DNA from 4 places in the Klebsiella sp. genome. Region 3 is predicted to be linked to each of the others. Evidence: predicted binding sites of a transcription regulator. Region 3 holds the regulator's gene; each other region holds the start of a gene.
What was found. Region 3 encodes CRP, which controls carbon source genes, mostly activating them, when cyclic AMP is high. Its sites were predicted from a motif close to ATGTGANNNNNNTCACAT; they were not measured.
Positions count from the first base shown of each region.

Region 1: a site for CRP is predicted at 1,629-1,646, ahead of QVF11_RS02600 (maltoporin). Genes of this name have one in related genera too.
Region 2: a site for CRP is predicted at 1,884-1,901, ahead of bhsA (multiple stress resistance protein BhsA). Genes of this name have one in related genera too.
Region 4: a site for CRP is predicted at 1,496-1,513, ahead of msrB (peptide-methionine (R)-S-oxide reductase MsrB). Genes of this name have one in related genera too.

Region 1 is NZ_JAPUEW010000008.1:120,628-123,743, reverse strand. Features, by position in the region: gene ykgO (type B 50S ribosomal protein L36) at 1-19, opposite strand, end outside; gene QVF11_RS02610 (type B 50S ribosomal protein L31) at 19-282, opposite strand; gene QVF11_RS02605 (LacI family DNA-binding transcriptional regulator) at 394-1,467, opposite strand; gene QVF11_RS02600 (maltoporin) at 1,737-3,008, shown strand.
Region 2 is NZ_JAPUEW010000094.1:69,328-72,443, reverse strand. Features, by position in the region: gene mfd (transcription-repair coupling factor) at 1-268, shown strand, start outside; gene ldtC (L,D-transpeptidase LdtC) at 434-1,393, shown strand; gene bhsA (multiple stress resistance protein BhsA) at 1,551-1,808, opposite strand; gene QVF11_RS26170 (hypothetical protein) at 1,933-2,061, shown strand; gene QVF11_RS26165 (TetR/AcrR family transcriptional regulator) at 2,058-2,693, shown strand; gene QVF11_RS26160 (TonB-dependent siderophore receptor) at 2,925-3,116, shown strand, end outside.
Region 3 is NZ_JAPUEW010000079.1:18,307-21,422, reverse strand. Features, by position in the region: gene QVF11_RS23395 (YccS/YhfK family putative transporter) at 1-1,278, opposite strand, end outside; gene crp (cAMP-activated global transcriptional regulator CRP) at 1,330-1,962, opposite strand; gene QVF11_RS23385 (OsmC family protein) at 2,267-2,671, shown strand; gene QVF11_RS23380 (phosphoribulokinase) at 2,727-3,116, opposite strand, start outside.
Region 4 is NZ_JAPUEW010000056.1:11,287-14,402, forward strand. Features, by position in the region: gene chiD (chitinase ChiD) at 1-144, shown strand, start outside; gene yajD (HNH nuclease YajD) at 247-591, shown strand; gene QVF11_RS17240 (YeaC family protein) at 647-922, opposite strand; gene msrB (peptide-methionine (R)-S-oxide reductase MsrB) at 966-1,379, opposite strand; gene gapA (glyceraldehyde-3-phosphate dehydrogenase) at 1,719-2,714, shown strand; gene QVF11_RS17255 (D-hexose-6-phosphate mutarotase) at 2,790-3,116, shown strand, end outside.

The DNA.
Region 1 (3,116 bases), on a different contig from region 3:
ACGAGTTGAGTACCTGCATTATTTGCTCCTTTTCGCATCGATAAAACCACCGAAGCGCTGGCGGAAGCGTGCGGTGCTGCCTTCATTATTGAAAGCCTTCTGTTTACCGGTGTAATACGGATGCGATTTGGATGACACATCAAGCGTCACGTACGGATACGTCTCACCTTCGAGCTCAATCTCACGCTCGGTCCTGATGGTTGAACCGACTTTAAAGAATTCGTTGGCACTGGTGTCGTAAAAGACCACGGTACGATAGTGCGGATGAATGTTGGGTTTCATAGCGACCTCGATCATTACGTTATAACATAACAATACGGTACGCCGAGTTAATACAAAGATCAACCATGAGAACGAAAAGGGTAATGGGCGACGCAGGCCGCCCGTTGCAGATTAGGGATTCAGCTGATGCGCTAACGCCCGCAGCTGTTCGGCTATGGACTGCAGATCTTTACCGGGCTCCGTTTTCGGCCCGGTAGAATGGCGAATAACCAGTCGTGCGGGGAGAATAGAGGAAGTATGCAGCGTTTCGTTATCACCGCTATCAAGGATGCGGCGCACAGCCTCTTTACCTTGTAAATCGAGGTCTAGCGAAACAGTCGTCAGCGCCGGATAGAAGAATGAACTTTCATAGGTATCATCGTAACCAATCACCGATTTCTCCCCCGGGATCGGCACCTGATGCTGATGAAAAGCGCTCAGGACACCCAATGCCATCTGATCGTTTCCCACCAGCACTGCGGTGAAGTTCGGTGTCTCGCGCAGCATTTGCAGCGCACCGGCGTAACCACTCTGTGCATCCCAGTTGCCACGAACAACTGTAACAGGTTGCAGGCCATAGCCCTCAAGTGTTTCCATCCAGCTTTTCAAACGTAGCTTTGCCGATACCGAGCTTTCCGGCCCGGCCAGCAGCGCGATGTCCCGATGCCCCATTTCATAGAGATATTTGACGCTCGCTCGGGTGCCATCCGCCGGGTTAAACGAAACGTTAAACACAGAACTGTAGGGATCGACATCTAAAAAAAGACAGACAATATCATCGTTGTCAGTGGCTATTTTCTGGGCCTGTTCGGTCTCCAGAGGCACGTTAATAATAACCTTATCCACCAGCTGAGACTTCAGCTCGTTAATAGATTCTTGAATACTTTGGTTGACGCTCTCATCAATCATTGAGATGAGCACCTGATAGCCCTCAACGTTCGCGTAGCGTTTTACCGCTGCGGCTACCTGGGAAGGTGCGTGCAATGCGAGGGAAATGGTGACCAATCCCACGGTATGGCTTTGCTTACCTACCAGCTGTTGCGCCAGACGGTTAGGGACATAGCGTAGCTCTTCAATGGATTTCTCCACCTTGCTGCGCGTGGCTTTGGATACATTAGCAGACTTGTTGAGTACCCTGGACACGGTCTGATAGGAGACGCCCGCATGGCGAGCAACGTCTTCTAAGGTCGCGCTTTTAGACTTCATGGTCCGGTTCCTTATGTTGTTATCCCTGGATTGTAACAGGGGCAATTTGAAAAAACGCTCATTGCCGCATCCCCTGAGCAACAACAACCAATAAAAGTATGACGCTCACAATACAACAAATTGTGAATAGACTCACTACTCGTAACAAAACCTGCTTATTTATTTGCAGTTAATCACACTATTAAGATCATTAAATTGCCTGAATTATGGTTTAGGCATTTCATGACACAAGTTATGTGAACGTAATACAAAAAAATAAGAGGATAGACATGAACACTACGCTGCGCACACTCTCCGTTGCGTTGGCCGCTGCGCTGATTTCACCATCCGTGTTTGCTGCTTCCGCCACCCTTCCGGGTATCGATTTTCATGGTTATATGCGCGCCGGGGTTGGGGTCTCCGGTGACGGTAGCCAGGCCGAATGGCAAAAGAATAAAATTGGTCGTCTGGGTAACGAGTCCGATACCTACGGCGAGCTGGAGTTAGGTTCAGAGGTCTACAAAAAGAATGATGTTAGCTTCTATCTTGATAGCATGGTCAGTATGGTTTCTGACGGCTCCAATGATAACGAAACCACACTGGATGACGATGCGCAATTCGGCCTGCGCCAGCTAAACCTGCAGATCAAAGGCCTGGTCCCCGGCGATCCAAACGCGGTGATTTGGGGCGGTAAACGCTACTATCAACGCCACGATCTGCACATCATCGATACCAAATACTGGAACATTTCCGGATCCGGTGCGGGAATCGAAAACTATACGCTCGGCCCGGGCGCCGTCTCATTTGCCTGGATCCGCGGCGATGCTAACGACGTCGATTACCGCGTCGATGGTGATAGCAACGTCAATATTAACTACCTCGATCTGCGCTACGCAGGCTGGAAGCCATGGTCCGGATCGTGGACTGAATTTGGTATCGACTACGCGATGCCGAATACCACCAAAAAGCAGGACACTTACGGCGGGCTGTATGATGCTGAAAATGGCGTCATGCTAACCGGTGAGATTAGCCAGGATATGCTGGGTGGTTACAACAAAATGGTGCTGCAATACGCCAACAAAGGGCTGGCGCAGAATATGGTCTCCCAGGGCGGCGGTTGGTACGACATGTGGAACTACGTCAACGACGCTACCGGCTACCGCGTTATCAACACCGGTTTAATCCCGATTACCGACAAGTTCTCCATTAACCATGTCCTGACATGGGGCTCTGCAGACAACATAACCGAGTACACGGATAAAACGCGTATGCTGTCGCTGGTCGCTCGCGGGCAATATCAGTTTACCGAGTACGTGCGCCTGATTGGTGAGGTGGGCGGTTTCTATCAAAAAGACAGCTACAAGAACAACACCGAATACAAACAGGCCGGTGAAAAATACACTATTGCGCTGGGCCTGGCCGATGGCCCTGACTTTATGTCACGCCCGGAACTGCGTATCTTCGCTTCATATTTGAATGATTCTGAAAATGGCAAACCATTCGAAGATCAGACTGCCAATAATACGTGGAACTTTGGCGTACAGGTAGAAGCCTGGTGGTAATAAGATGTAAACCGTTTCATCTCCAACTGTAAGGCCGTTAATTACCCTCCGGTAATGATTATTGCCATTGAACACCTGCTTTACTTTCGGGATAACCCTTTATTGAGT
Region 2 (3,116 bases), on a different contig from region 3:
GCTCGATATCGCCCGTTTACGCCAGCAGGCGCAGAAGCTAGGGATCCGCAAACTGGAGAGCAACGAAAAAGGCGGTACCGTTGAGTTTAACGAGAAGAATCACGTTAACCCCATGTGGCTAATTGGCTTATTGCAGAAACAGCCTCAGCACTATCGACTTGATGGCCCGACGCGTCTGAAGTTTATGCAGGACCTTGCCGAGCGTAAAACGCGGATGGACTGGGTGCGTCAGTTTATGCGTCAACTGGAAGAAAACGCCACCGCTTAGCGGGATACGGGATACGGCCAGGACGCCGTGTCCCGCCCCTCCAACATGCTCTGCAAAATTTACAAACATTTTGCAATTCCTCTGCACTTCCCAACACTCGCTACGCCATAATGCGCAAGACTTTACGTATAAAAATAACCACTTACATTATATGGAATTAGCGTGATGAAAAGCTTTTCGCGTATTTCAATTTGGTTGGGGATGATTGTCATCGCCGCCGCGCTGGCGCTACCCGCCCGCGCAAATACCTGGCCGCTGCCGCCTCCGGGCAGCCGGCTGGTTGGGCAAAATCAGTTTCACGTCGTCGAAAATAACGGCGGTTCCCTGGAAGCCATTGCCAAAAAGTACAATGTCGGTTTTCTGGCACTGCTACAGGCGAACCCTGGCGTTGATCCTTACGTTCCGCGAGCGGGCAGCGTGCTGACGATTCCGCTACAAACCCTGTTACCTGAAGCGCCGCGCGAAGGGTTAGTCCTTAACCTGGCCGAGCTGCGCCTCTACTACTATCCGCCGGGTAAAAGCGAGGTCACTGTCTATCCTATCGGCATTGGTCAGTTGGGCGGCGATACCATTACGCCAACGATGGTCACTACCGTTTCCGACAAGCGTGCAAACCCGACCTGGACGCCTACGGCCAATATTCGCGCCCGCTATAAAGCAATGGGCATTGACCTGCCCGCCGTCATGCCTGCCGGGCCAGATAACCCGATGGGCCACCACGCCATTCGTCTGGCAGCCTACGGCGGCGTCTATCTGCTTCACGGCACTAACGCTGATTTCGGCATCGGTATGCGCGTCAGCTCCGGCTGCATCCGCCTGCGTGATGACGATATCAAAACGTTGTATAGCAAGATAACGCCGGGCACTAAGGTCACCATTATCAATACGCCGATTAAAGCCTCTGTCGAGCCGAACGGTACACGTCTGGTTGAAATTCACCAGCCGCTGTCCAAACACATTGATGACGATCCGCAGACGCTGCCTATTACGCTTAACGACAGCATGCAGGCCTTTAAGCAGACCCAGTTAACCGATGAGGATGTTATGGAACGCGCAATGACGCTGCGTTCAGGTATGCCGGTTGACGTGACGCGTCACCATGGTGGCAGCACGCAGTCGCTATAGCCTCCTGAAAGCAGATATAAAAAAACCGCCTGACACAAACGTGCTGGCGGTTTTTTTGTAGCAATAATCAAACAGGGTACAACATATTTCTTGCTAACGCGGGCTGCTGAAGGGGTCAGGTCCGCGTTTTGTCAGTGGCATGACAGGGTACAAAAAATTATTTGTAGATAACCGCAGTCCCGTGAAGGGTGTTAGGACCGGTTACCGAAGTAATACGATAAGAGCTTGCGCCCATTTCTTCAGCCTTTTGCGCCAGCTGATCTTCCAGAGAACCCAGGTTGGTCCCGGCGGAAGCGGAAACGGTGCCAATTTTATGCTGGCCTGCCGGGGTTGACTGAACTTCAACAGCGGCAAAGCTTGCGAAAGAGAGCGAGCTAAGAACAGCGGCGATGGCCAATGTTTTAACGTTTTTCATGATTATTATACCTATGCAGATGAATGTTTTTGTAGGGTCGAACGAATTAACTTAACGATCGATAGGTAAATAATAATGTGATCCACATCACACGTCAAACCATTTTTATAACGACCGTTTAACTATTTATAAAAAACTTAAAATTCATACATATATGAATTATTTATTTTTAGAGCGACATCACTGGCAGCCTATGACGTTTATTTTTATAATGGCCTTTCAACAAACCAACACAGGTACAACGGCACCATGACAACTGACGTTCAGGGTTGTGTAAAAAAAAGCCGTGGCCGACCTAAAGTGTTCGACAGGGACGCGGCGCTGGATAAGGCCATGACACTCTTCTGGCAGCACGGCTATGAAGCCACCTCTCTCGCCGATCTGGTGGAGGCGACGGGCGCAAAAGCGCCAACGCTCTATGCAGAATTCGTGAATAAAGAGGGGTTGTTTCGCGCAGTGCTGGATCGCTACATCTCTCGCTTTGCCGCCAAACACGAAGCATTGCTGTTTGATGAGGGCAAAACCGTCGATCAGGCATTGCGCGATTATTTCACCGCTGTCGCCACCTGCTTTACCAGCAAAGAAACGCCCGCAGGCTGCTTTATGGTCAACGCCTCTGCAGCGCTGGCGGCCTCGTCTACCGATATCGCCAATACACTTAAATCGCGGCATGCCATGCAGGAACAGGCATTGACGCAATTTCTACAGCAGCGGCAGATACGCGGCGAACTTCCGTCTGACGGCGACGTGAGCCAATTGGCGCAGTTCTTAAGCTGCGTATTGCAGGGCATGTCAATCAGCGCCCGCGAAGGTGCAGATTTCACTAAAATCATGCAAATTGCCGAGACCACGATGCGTCTTTGGCCGCAGGTTCTTCAGCACTAAATCTCTCTTTGACCGATGGCTCCTCCGTCGGTCACCCCCCTAATTACCCGCACATTAAGTAATGCTTTCAATAGGTTATTTGCACATTTCACGTAAATGATATTGATAACAATAATCAATACGGGCAAACTTCAGCCTTAAACATTTCTGTTTATTTCACCTTGTAACAACCGGTGCGCCCGTACCGGAAAACTAAAACAACGATATCGTAAACTCATAAAAGGAATGAGCATGAAAACGCGTCTCTGGGTGCTTAACCCACTGCTGCTGGCAACCGCCCTCCCCGCCTGGGCCGCTGATGACAACATGATCGTCAGCGCCAACCGTACACACCGTACCGTCGCTGAAATGGCCCAGACCACCTGGGTTATCGAAGGCCAGGAAATTGAACAACAGGTTCAGGGCGGTAAAGAGTTCAAAGAT
Region 3 (3,116 bases):
CCCGGCGATAACCAGTCCGGCAATCGTTCCAGCCGCCCGGTGAACAATGCGCACTCGCGTCGCGCCGTAGCCGTTTTGCGTCACGAAAAGCACCGTCATCAGGATCCAGTAGGGTTTCGGCAGATGCAATGCGCTGCCCATCAGGCTGGCGGCGCTCAGCATTACGCTGATGCGCGCGGCGTTGCGTAACGCCGGAGATTTAAACGACAGGTAGCTTCTCAGCGCTGGCAGCAGGGGTAAACGTCGGGTTTTATCCGCCATCAAGTTACGCGTGTACAGAGGACGCTGGGTACGCAGAACCCGGGCTATACGGCTGAAGTGCCAGGCGCAGAACTGGCCGACCGGGTTATCCGGATGTTGCCAGGCAATTTTTTCCAGCGCGCCGATCTGTTTATCCATCTGAAAGCGCTGTGGGTAACGATGGTAGAGAAGATCGTCCGCCAACTCACGCAGGCGGGCGGCAACGGTTTGCGCATTCCAGCGAATCACTGCTTCTGCGTGACTGCGTTCCACCAGTTTCTGCACTTCTTCCGGCTGATGCAGGCTAACGGAGATATGCTCCTGTAAATCCAACCCCACCTGAAAAGCGCGCAACAGACGTTTGTGGTCGTTGCGTTGATTGGCCGCCAGCATATGCATCTGCTGGTAACACTGGGTAATCAGATCAACCACTTTCTGCTGGCGGTTAAGTAGCGGCGGCAGCGAGGTGGCCGGGTCCGTATGCTGGGTCAGCAGGCTGTATTTGGCCTCGCAATAGTTAGCCAGTTCGCGGTAGAGCAGGCTCAGCGACTCGCGCAGCGGTTGTTCGCGCCATAGCCAAAACCAGAACCAGTTAAAGACGCCATACCATAATGTGCCGAGCGCGTAGATTAGCAGTGGTTCCCAGATTGGCATGTTGCCCGCGAGACTTAGTGTAAAAATCGCTGCGATAAGCGAGGCGGGGAGGAGTCTTGCGTGCAGTGAACTGATTTCGGCAGTAACGCCGAGGATGAGCGCCAGGCCAGTGAGAATAAGCGGTAGAGGGATCTCGCGTTGCAGCAGGAGCTGGACAATCAGGCTACAGCCAGCAAACAGGCAGCCGCCAATAATCAGGCGTTTAAAGAAGCGCTTATGTGGTGTGTCCAGACCGGCAATGTTGCAACAGGCTGGTACCAGGGAAAAAAGTAAGCCCTGCTGTAAATGTCCGAGAATAAGTCCAACTGCGACCGGCAGACACAACACCAGCGTTTGCCGCAGTGCGTAGTTGACTTCCGGGTGGTAAATCAGCCTGCGCCACATGAGGGGGAAACAAAAACGGCGTATTGCCATGCAATACGCCGTTTTGCCGACTTAACGGGTACCGTAGACGACGATAGTTTTGCCGTGCGCGGAGATCAGGTTTTGATCTTCCAGCATTTTCAGGATACGGCCAACGGTTTCGCGGGAGCATCCAACGATCTGACCGATTTCCTGACGGGTAATTTTAATTTGCATGCCGTCCGGGTGGGTCATCGCATCAGGCTGTTTTGCCAGGTTCAGCAGCGTCTGAGCGATACGGCCGGTAACGTCAAGGAAGGCGAGGTTACCGACTTTCTCTGACGTAACCTGCAGGCGACGTGCCATTTGCGAAGAGAGACGCATCAGGATGTCCGGGTTAACCTGGATTAGCTGACGGAATTTTTTGTAGGAGATTTCGGCCACTTCACATGCGGTTTTCGCACGTACCCATGCACTACGTTCCTGACCTTCTTCAAACAGGCCTAATTCACCGATGAAATCGCCCTGGTTGAGGTAAGAGAGGATCATCTCTTTACCTTCTTCATCCTTGATGAGTACAGCCACGGAGCCTTTAACGATGTAGTACAACGTTTCTGCTTTCTCACCCTGGTGGATCAGCGTGCTTTTTGAGGGGTACTTATGAATGTGGCAATGAGACAAGAACCATTCAAGGGTAGGGTCTGTTTGCGGTTTGCCAAGCACCATGCGCGGTTATCCTCTGTTATAAGCTATCTCCGGGCGCCGACACTACACGGCATCCGGGCATGCAATCGTATTAAATCCCTATACCTGGGAATCTGGCTGAAAATTTTCTGCAGCCTGTAATGTGAACTCCTCTGCATACATGCAGTACATCAATGTATTACTGTAGCATCCCGATTGTTTTAGCATAGCTTTCGCCGCGTGTCTCCTGGTGTCTCGCTTCAGCATGACCTAGGTCGCCTTCCGTTGCGAGAATTGTTATGTGCGCGTAATCTGTCAGGAAAATTACAGCCCTGGAGTTAAATTTATGCAAGCGCGAGTGAAATGGGTTGAAGGGTTAACCTTCATTGGTGAGTCGGCTTCTGGTCACCAGATTCTGATGGACGGTAATTCCGGGGATAAAGCGCCAAGCCCGATGGAAATGGTACTGATGGCGGCGGGCGGATGCAGTGCAATTGACGTGGTTTCTATCCTGCAGAAGGGGCGCCATAACGTCACTAACTGCGAAGTTAAGCTGACTTCTGAGCGTCGCGAGGAAGCACCGCGTCTGTTTACCCATATTAATCTGCATTTTATCGTGACTGGTAAGGAGCTGAAAGATGCTGCCGTTTCTCGCGCAGTTGACCTATCGGCGGAAAAATATTGCTCGGTGGCGCTGATGCTGGAGAAAGCAGTAAACATAACTCACTCTTATGAAGTGATCGAGGGATAAGCCGAACTGCGCGAACTCGTCGCCCCGGCATGCGCTGCGCTACCGGGGTTTTTTGTTAGTTGATTTTCCTGCCTTCCATTAGCCGCTCGACCAATGGTGCCATGATAAGCTCCATGGCCAGCCCCATTTTCCCTCCCGGTACCACTAGCGTGTTCATATGCGAGATAAACGAGCCCTGAAGCATCGCCAGTAGCCAGGGGAAATCGATATTCTGTAAGTTGCGAAAATGGATAACGACAAAGCTTTCATCCAGCGATGGGATTGCTTTGGCTGCAAATGGATTGGACGTATCCACCGTAGGTACGCGCTGGAAGTTGAGGTGAGTGCGTGAAAACTGCGGGGTGATGAAGTTGATGTAATCTTCCATCGAGCGAACGACGGAATCCATCACCGCTTCACGAGAGTGGCCGCGTTCGCTGGTATCGCGGATAAGCTTCTGGATCCA
Region 4 (3,116 bases), on a different contig from region 3:
TACGAGAACCCACGCTCGGTGGCTATCAAAGCGGAGTACATCAAGAGCAAGGGCCTGGGAGGCGCGATGTTCTGGGAGTACGGCGCGGACGATCAAAACCAGTTAGCGAAACAGCTGGCAGAGACGTTAGGGATCAAGCACTGATCGACTCTGTGCCATGCCAGGCACAATAGGTTATGATTAGCACCATCCGCTGCGCCAGACATTGGCGCAGTTTTTTATTTTCTACAGGAGGCATGGGGTCTTATGGCTTTTATCCCCAAAAACTACGCCCGTCTTGAAGTTGGTTATCGCGAAAAGGCGCTGAAAATCTTCCCCTGGGTCTGCGGACGCTGCTCCCGCGAGTTTGTCTATTCAAACCTGCGTGAGTTGACGGTGCATCATATCGACCACGATCACTCCAATAACCCGGAAGATGGTAGCAACTGGGAGATGCTGTGCCTGTATTGCCACGACCATGAACATTCCAAATACACTGAAGCCGATCAGTATGGCTCCACGGTGGTGGCGGGCGAAGATGCTCAGAAAGACATCGGCGAAGCAAAATACAACCCATTTGCCGATCTGAAAGCAATGATGAATAAGAAGTAACACCAGGCGCTCATTACGCTTCAGCGCCCGGCGTTCAACAGCCGGGCCAGAGCTATCAGGATTTAAACGTCGCAATAGGTTGCGGCGTGATGCCGAAGTCAACTTTCAGCTGCTGTTTGCTCTTCATCACCATCTGTCCATTGGTGTCGATGGTCATATGCTGCGCCTCAACGTTGTGTCGGGCCTGCCAGAGCATAACTAGCTGCAGGCTGTTCTCTTTCTGTTCCGCAGTCAATGCTACGCCATCCGGCCATTTCCCCAGCTCCACCGCCGTCGCCAGACGCTGATAAACTTCCGGCGTCATGCTATCGATAATTTGTTCAATTTCCATCTTCCGCCAGCCCCGCTTTGGAATAATTTGCTGAATCGGTTTTTCAACCTTTAATTTGCTCACCATTTTCATCATTGGTGAAGCTTAAAGACGCCGAATTAACACAAAAACGCTCGCCGGTGGGTTGCGGACCGTCCGGGAACACATGTCCAAGATGAGCATCGCATTTTCCGCAGCGAATTTCAGTGCGCTGCATACCGTGGGAGTAGTCCGTTAGATAACGGATCGCTTCCTCGCTGACTGGCTCATAAAAACTCGGCCAACCACAGCCCGAATCATACTTGGTTTGCGAGTTAAACAGCGCTGCATCGCACACCAGGCAGTGATAGACGCCATCGCGTTTGTTGTGGAGTAGCCGCCCGGTGAACGGCGGTTCAGTACCGTGATTCTGCGTCACGTAAAACTGCATCTCGCTCAAATCTTTTTTGAGCTCGTCCGAGGAGGGTTTATTCGACATTGGCTTGCTTCTCGCTGTGTAAAGGACAACTTTTCGCGTCAATTCTAACAAAATATTAACAATGAAGCGTGAACTTTTGTTCTAAACTTAGGCGATGCCAAGAGGCAGCTACGCAATTGTGATTAAGATCACATTTTTATCTTTAATGCCCTTTAAAATTCCGGGCGCAGCCCCCATATGGAATTGGGCTCAAAGGGAAAGTGGGGTAAATCAATCGCGCAAAGGTATGCTGAGGATTGATTTGTCGCAATGATTGACACGATTCCGCTTGACGCTGCGTAAGGTTTTTGTAATTTTACAGGCAACCTTTTATTCACTAACAAATAGCTGGTGGAATATATGACTATCAAAGTAGGTATCAACGGTTTTGGCCGTATCGGTCGCATTGTTTTCCGTGCTGCTCAGGAACGTTCTGACATCGAGATCGTTGCAATCAACGACCTGTTAGACGCTGACTACATGGCATACATGCTGAAGTATGACTCCACTCACGGCCGTTTCAACGGTACCGTTGAAGTGAAAGACGGTCATCTGATCGTTAACGGTAAAAAAATCCGTGTTACCGCTGAGCGTGATCCGGCTAACCTGAAGTGGAACGAAGCAGGCGTTGACGTAGTTGCTGAAGCAACTGGTCTGTTCCTGACTGACGAGACTGCTCGTAAACACATCACTGCTGGCGCGAAAAAAGTCGTTCTGACTGGCCCGTCCAAAGACAACACTCCGATGTTTGTTAAAGGCGCTAACTTTGACAAATACGAAGGCCAGGACATCGTTTCTAACGCATCCTGCACCACCAACTGCCTGGCTCCGCTGGCTAAAGTTATCAACGACAACTTCGGTATCATCGAAGGTCTGATGACTACCGTTCACGCGACCACCGCAACTCAGAAAACCGTTGATGGCCCGTCTCACAAAGACTGGCGTGGCGGTCGTGGCGCAGCTCAAAACATCATCCCGTCCTCTACCGGTGCTGCTAAAGCTGTAGGTAAAGTACTGCCAGAACTGAATGGCAAACTGACCGGTATGGCGTTCCGCGTTCCGACTCCTAACGTATCTGTTGTTGACCTGACCGTTCGTCTGGAAAAAGCTGCTTCTTACGAAGAAATTAAGAAAGCAATCAAAGCTGCTTCCGAAGGCGCAATGAAAGGCGTTCTGGGCTACACCGAAGACGACGTTGTATCTACCGATTTCAACGGCGAAGTTTGCACTTCAGTATTCGATGCTAAAGCAGGTATCGCTCTGAACGACAACTTTGTGAAACTGGTTTCCTGGTACGACAACGAAACGGGTTACTCCAACAAAGTTCTGGACCTGATTGCTCACATCTCCAAATAAGTTGAGATGAAAAAGTAATCTGTAAGAGCGACTTCGGTCGCTCTTTTTTTTATCTGAGCATTAAAGGATTGCGTAATGATTAATAAAATTTTTGCTCTCCCGGTTATCGAACAACTTACCCCTGTCCTCTCCCGCCGCCAGCTTGATGACCTGGAGTTAATCGTTGTTGACCATCCACAGGTTAAAGCTTCTGTTGCTTTTCAGGGCGCTCACCTGCTCTCCTGGAAACCCGCAGGTGAAGAGGAAGTTCTGTGGCTCAGCGGTAACACACCGTTCAAAAAAGGCGTTGCCCTGCGCGGCGGCGTGCCGATTTGCTGGCCATGGTTTGGTCCTGCGGCTCAGCAGGGTCTGCCATCACACGGCTTCGCCCGTAATCTGCCGTGGACGCTGAAAGCACATAAA